One region of the Rhizobium sp. 22-785-1 genome, then DNA from elsewhere that is predicted to be linked to it. Evidence: predicted binding sites of a transcription regulator. Region 1 holds the regulator's gene; each other region holds the start of a gene.
The links. The regulator PhoB, encoded in region 1, activates phosphate uptake and scavenging genes when phosphate is short. The targets are predictions, from matches to a motif close to TGTCATNNANCTGTCAT.
Positions count from the first base shown of each region.

Region 2: the regulator PhoB is predicted to act here: its motif matches at 1,162-1,178, upstream of ACQZ5M_RS01405 (esterase-like activity of phytase family protein).
Region 3: the regulator PhoB is predicted to act here: its motif matches at 1,225-1,241, upstream of ACQZ5M_RS15905 (LTA synthase family protein).

Region 1 is NZ_JBNWDI010000002.1:318,475-320,744, reverse strand. It holds gene pstB (phosphate ABC transporter ATP-binding protein PstB) at 1-287, shown strand, start outside; gene phoU (phosphate signaling complex protein PhoU) at 378-1,094, shown strand; gene phoB (phosphate regulon transcriptional regulator PhoB) at 1,117-1,800, shown strand; gene ACQZ5M_RS06245 (hypothetical protein) at 1,871-2,270, opposite strand, start outside.
Region 2 is NZ_JBNWDI010000001.1:296,246-298,515, reverse strand. It holds gene ACQZ5M_RS01410 (aminodeoxychorismate synthase component I) at 1-1,119, shown strand, start outside; gene ACQZ5M_RS01405 (esterase-like activity of phytase family protein) at 1,301-2,270, shown strand, end outside.
Region 3 is NZ_JBNWDI010000007.1:229,084-231,353, reverse strand. It holds gene ACQZ5M_RS15910 (NAD+ synthase) at 1-1,047, opposite strand, end outside; gene ACQZ5M_RS15905 (LTA synthase family protein) at 1,287-2,270, shown strand, end outside.

The DNA of each region.
Region 1 (2,270 bases):
GCATCGCGCGTGCTGTTGCCGTTTCGCCGGAAGTCATCCTGATGGATGAGCCCTGCTCGGCGCTCGACCCGATCGCGACTGCCAAGGTCGAGGAACTGATCCACGAGCTTCGCGCCAACTACACCATCGTCATCGTGACCCACTCGATGCAGCAGGCCGCTCGCGTGTCCCAGCGCACCGCCATGTTCCACCTCGGTCATCTGGTCGAGGAGAACGATACGGACAAGATGTTCACCAACCCGGATGACCAGCGTACCCAGGACTATATCATGGGTCGTTTCGGCTGATCCTGCTGTTGCCCGCGCATCCCACCGCGCCTGTCGCTTGAGCCAACAAAAGGCTTGCGACAGGGCGTTTCGAAACTGGAGATTACGACTATGCCGACACATTCCCACATCATGTCAGCCTATGACGAGGAGCTGAAGTTCCTCAGCCGCCGGATCGCCGAAATGGGCGGACTGGCCGAGCAGATGTGCGCCGACGCCGTGCGCGCGCTCGTCAATTCCGATGCGGCCTTGGCGCAGAAGGTCATCTCCGACGATACGATCCTCGATCACGCCGAGCGTGAAATCGGCGACAAGGCGATCGTGACGATCGCGAAGCGTCAGCCGATGGCCGCAGACCTGCGCGAAATCATCGGTTCGCTGCGCATCGCCGCAGACCTCGAGCGCGTCGGCGATCTGGGCAAGAACACCGCCAAGCGCGTCATTGCAGTGGCAGGCACCGGCGTTCCGCGTAAACTGGCGCGTGGCCTGGAGCACCTTTCGGAACTGGCGCTGGTTCAGCTGAAGGAAGTGCTGGACGTCTACTCCACGCGTTCGGCGGAAAAGGCCCAGGCCATCCGCGAGCGCGATGAAGAGATCGACGCCATGTACACCTCGCTCTTCCGCGAGCTTCTGACCTACATGATGGAAGATCCGCGCAACATCACCACCTGCACGCATCTTCTGTTCTGCGCCAAGAACATCGAGCGTGTAGGCGACCACGCGACCAACATTGCCGAGACCATCTACTACATGACCACCGGCAGCCAGCCTGCAGGTGAGCGTCCGAAGGACGATAGTTCCAACACGCTCGGCGCTGTGACCGAGTAAGCGGCAGATAGGATCTGGAGCCATGGTGCCGAAAATCGCCGTTGTCGAAGATGAGGAGGCGCTGAGCGTCCTCCTGCGTTACAATCTCGAATCCGAAGGCTATGACGTCGACACTATTCCGCGTGGCGACGAGGCGGAAATCCGCCTCCAGGAGCGCACGCCGGATCTTCTCATCCTTGACTGGATGTTGCCGGGCGTCTCCGGCATCGAGCTTTGCCGTCGCCTGCGTATGCGGCCCGAAACCGAGCGTCTGCCGATCATCATGCTGACGGCACGCGGCGAGGAAAGCGAACGGGTGCGCGGTCTGGCAACGGGCGCTGACGATTACGTCGTCAAGCCCTTTTCCACGCCAGAGCTGATGGCACGCGTCAAGGCGATGTTGCGCCGCGCCAAGCCCGAGGTTCTATCCTCCGTGCTGAAATGCGGCGATATTGAACTCGATCGCGAGACGCACCGCGTTCACCGCAAGAGCCGCGAAGTCCGCCTTGGGCCGACCGAGTTCCGTCTGTTGGAGTTCCTGATGACGTCGCCGGGACGCGTCTTCTCCAGATCTCAGCTTCTCGATGGCGTCTGGGGACATGACATCTACGTGGATGAACGCACGGTAGACGTCCATGTCGGTCGCCTGCGCAAGGCACTGAACTTCTCAAGCATGCAGGATGTGATCCGTACCGTTCGCGGTGCCGGATATTCCATGGAAGCCTGATTGCCTTAGGGAGCGCTTTCTATCATGGCTAGCGCTCCGATTTTCTGACGCAGCAGCCTCCAGCATATGGCTACGAGGCGTCAGATCTTGAGGTAGGAAGGGGATAGCGCGCGGCGTCTATTTCGTCCTGCGATAGCGGGCTGCGTTCCAGCACCTCCTCATAGTGGGCTCTGGTTCGAGCGCCATAACTCTCCTTGATGTCGTTCATCAGCTCGATTTCCTGATACATCCAGTTCCAGCGCGAGTAGCGCTCAGGATCGCCAGAGCGACCGGCTTGCTTTTGCCGAAACTCAAGCTCTCGATCGCGCACCAACGCGCTCGAGACGATCGACATCAGTTGGAACGCGGCATCGTCCATGTCGTTCGCCTCGCGCCGCCAATACTCCTCGCCACGCTCTTCGCAGATCAGCCAGTAGCGACCCCGTCGCCATTCGACATATACCGTCCCGTCGCCGCGTGCGCGGCGCGGG
Region 2 (2,270 bases), on a different contig from region 1:
ACGACCGGCACCGTAACGCTGTTTACGGAGCCGGAGGAGATTATAGTCGCGCATGAGGTTGACGCGTTCTTTCCCGCCCTTGCGCGGATGCAAGCCGCCAAGGCTGAGGGTAAGTATTTAGCCGGCTATATGTCCTATGAGGCAGGATACCTTTTCGAGCCGAAGCTTGCACCCTTGGCAGAGGGGAGCCGGCAGACACCGCTCCTGTGTTTTGGTGTCTTCAGCTCGCCAGTCGGTGATATGATCTCTATGCCTAAGCCATTGAATATCCTGGCGGCTGACGCTTTGTTGAGCGATCTCAAACCCTCCTGGTCTTTCGCGGATTATGAAAAACAGTTCAACACATTGCATCAGCATCTGCGCCAGGGAGATTGTTACCAGGCTAACCTTACTATGCCAGTCACCGCTTGGTGGCATGGTGATCCGCTTGCCGGTTTCTGGTCTCTGATCGACCGTCAGCCGGTAAAATATGGCGCCTTGATCGATCTTGGCGGGCCTGTGATTCTGTCGCGCTCTCCCGAACTGTTTTTCTCGGTCGATGCGGAAGGCTGGATCGAGACCCATCCGATGAAGGGTACCGTCAAGCGCGGAGCGTCAGCGGACGAAGATGCCGCTTTGATTGAAGCCATGGGCAAGGATGAGAAGACGCTTGCCGAAAATCGCATGATTGTCGATCTGCTGCGCAATGATATTTCGCGGATCACGGAAGTCGGCACGCTGCATGTACCGAAGCTGTTTGAGATAGAGACCTATCCGACGGTTCACCAGATGGTCAGCCATGTGCGGGCCAAGCTTTTATCCGATGCGAGCATTGGCGATATCTTCGCCGCTCTCTTTCCCTGCGGTTCGGTGACGGGTGCGCCGAAAATACGGGCGATGGAAATCCTGCACGACCTGGAGGTTGGTCCGCGCGATATCTATTGCGGCGCCATCGGACTGATATCTCCAGGCGGAGACATGCGGTTTTCCGTAGCAATCCGCACCATTACTTTGTTCGACGATGGACGAGCGATCTTCAATGTCGGCGGTGGGATCGTTTTCGATTCCACTGCGCAATCCGAATATGACGAGTGCCTGCTCAAGGCCAAGTTTGCGGCTGGCGATCGAAAGCTCCTCTAAGCCTGTCAAACGCATGAAGGTCGGATGAAGAGACGGCATCGCCGTCATGCAAGTGTCATATCCTCCTCTTAGAGACAGTGCGCAGACGGTACGCTTCGACATGCACCAAAACCACGCGCGGTTGCGCGATGGGACATGTCGAAGAGATCACCTTTCTTTGTTTCCTCAAGGGTATCTATCCATGACATCATTCCGTTCCGTGGCTTCTCGCAGGCTTGCCGCTGCGCTGGCGACATCGATCTTCATCTTTCCTGCCGCTGCTATGGCTGAAAGCAGCGCCACCGCGAATGGCGTCAGCTATGCTAACAAGGGTCTCGTCGCCATCGGGCGCATTCCCGCCAGCCAGCGCGACAAGTTCGGTGAAACCTTCGGCTCAGGTTCCGGCATGGCGATCGATGTCACCAGCTGGAAGAAGGATGGCGATGCCTATCGCGGTTCGCTGTGGCTGTTGCCGGACCGCGGCTACAATGTCGAAGGCACGACGGATTATAATGCCCGCATCAACAAGATCGATGTCACGCTGATGCCCGCAACGGGCGGCGATGTGGCTGCGGAGAAGCAGCAGACGGGTGTTCAGGCGAAACTTGCCGATACGCTGCTTTTGACCGATGAGCAGGGCAAGAACATGACAGGCCTCGACCCGGAGGCAGGTACCCGTCCGGCGAGCGGCGCAACGCCAGTGCTGCCTTTTGCCTCTACCGGTAAGGTCTCTCTCGATGCCGAGGCTGTTGTGCGCCTAGCGGATGGCTCGTTCCTCATCAGCGACGAGTACGGACCCTATATCTATCATTTCTCTGCCGACGGTAAGATGCTCTCGGCCACGCAGCCGCCGAAGGCGCTGCTGCCGATGCGCAAGGGGGAGATCAACTTCTCGTCCAACAATGTCGGCGAAGGCGGCAAGAAGCCCGATCCAAAAGACCCTGAAACCGGTCGTCAGAACAACCAGGGCCTGGAAGGCATGTCACTGACTCCGGATGGCAAATACCTCATTGCAGTTCTGCAATCGGCGACCCGTCAGGATGGTGGTGATTCCTCGTCGACTCGCGATCATACCCGCGCACTGGTCTACGATGCGAGCGATGTCGACCACCTGAAGCTTGCGCATGAATATGTCGTGCCGCTGCCGAAGTTCGAAGGCAAGGACAAGAAGC
Region 3 (2,270 bases), on a different contig from region 1:
GCGACAACCAAGCGCCCTGGCGCAATCGGCAGCGTCTTTCAGCGATTCTTCCGAGGTATAGCGGTAAGGCAGCATGATGCAGCGCACCCTCTCCTCACCCAACGCATCGACTGCAATTGCCGCACAGATGGCAGAATCGATACCGCCAGAGAGACCGAGTACGACGCTCTTGAAGCCGTTCTTGTTGACGTAGTCGCGGAAGCCAAGCATGCAGGCGCGATAATCGGCCTCCTCGCCTTCGGGAATATGCGACATCGGTCCTTGGCTGCAATGCCAGCCATTCTCGGTACGCTTCCAGTCGGTAACGGCAAGCGTTGCTTCGAACTGGCTCATCTGAAATGCCAGCGTCTTATCAGCGTTGAAGCCGAAGCTTGCCCCGTCAAAAACCAGTTCATCCTGACCGCCAAGCTGATTGGCGAACACGAGAGGCAGCCCGCTTTCGATAACCTGACGCAGCGCCACCTGATGACGCACATCGACCTTGCCGCGATAATAGGGCGAGCCATTCGGAACCAACAATATTTCAGCGCCAGCCTCGGCCAAGGTCTCGCAGATACCGAGATCGTTCCAGATCTCCTCGCAAATCGGAATGCCAATGCGGACGCCCCGGAAATTGTAAGGGCCGGAGATGGAGCCTTCGCTGAAGACACGCTTCTCGTCAAACTCGCCGTAGTTTGGCAGGTCAACCTTGTCACGCAGAGCGACAATCTCGCCACCATCCAGCAAGGCGACCGAGTTATGCCTGCCCTTCTCGCCCTGACGGGGGAAGCCGATGATAACGCCCGGGCCGCCATCCGCCGTTTCTGCGGCCAGATCCTCTACCGCCTTGAGGCAGGCTTTCAAGAATGCCGGCTTCAGGACCAGATCTTCCGGGGGATAGCCGGAGATGAAAAGCTCCGTCAGCAGAAGTAGATCGGCGCCCTGGGCTGCGGCATCCGCTCTCGCCTCTCGCGCTTTTGCTAGGTTGCCAGCGACATCGCCGACGGTCGGATTGAACTGTCCGATCGCGATCCGGAACGTGTGGGGAATGGTCTGTTCTGTGCTCATGCCTTCCTCATTATCGCGCCGGCTCTCACTGTGCAACGCGCAGGATAAAACTGTTATAAAACAACGGCCCTCCAAGAAGGTTTCGGCATGGGAATGCCGGACATCCACGGCTCACGCAATGGTTACGCGCCAGACCTGTGAATTGCGCATAGTTCATGTCGCGTTCATTGCCTGTATGTGACAGTTAGATGACACTTATATGACGGGTGATTCATGCCTGTCCCCACGACTGCCGGAGTATAATCGTGACGAAATCGGTGCCCAAAACAACGGTTGCCGAAAGGATGAAACACGTCCTTTCAAACCCATGGACACGGTTCCCTGCCCGTGAAGCCGGTAACATCCAGTCCGTGGTCAATCTCGTTCTTGCCGCCGTTCTCCTTGTGGTATGCATGGAGTGGATTGCGCGAGGCACATTGCACGACGTCGCTACCTTTCTGCTTTCGTCTTCGCGACCCGGACTGACAACGGTCTGCGCAGTGGTCATCGGTCTCATGGCGCTGGACGCTGTCTTCGGGCGTCACTACCGATCGCTGATCGTTGCAGTTCCGCTGCTCGTCTTGCCCGCTTTTTTCTCCAGTCAGAAACAGCTCTATCTCTCCGATCCGCTTTACCCGTCGGACCTGCTTTTCGGACGTCAGATTATCCAGCTATTGCCAGCCATGCTGAAGGCGCAGCCTCTGACAGCCTTGTTTCTTGCGGTTGGAGTTGCCGCTGCCGTATTCGCGGCTGTCCTTCTGTGGCGCCTTTCTTCCACACATGCGCCCGTCATTCCGCTCAAAGCCAGGATGTATAGGCTGGCAATTGCCGTTCCGGTGTTTGTCAGCTTCGGATCAATGATGGAATATTCAAGCTATTCCTGGATCAGGGACAGACTGAACATCATTCCGATGATGTGGGATCAGAAGGAAAATTACCGGCACAACGGCTTCATCATGGCGTTTGCCTTCAATATTCCCATGGCGAAAGTGACAGCGCCCTATGGCTACGGCGCGGAGACCATCGCAGACATCGCCTCCGATAACTCGGCCTTCGCCGTCAACCACAGCAAGCGGCCAGACGTGATCATGATCATGAGCGAATCGCTATGGGATCCGACGCGGCTGGAAAATGTCCGTTTTTCGCAAGATCCGATGCCGCAAATCCGCGCCATGCAATCCGGCCATGTCTTTTCCCCGGAGTTTGGCGGCATGACGGCCAATGTCGAGTTCGAAGCGCTGACA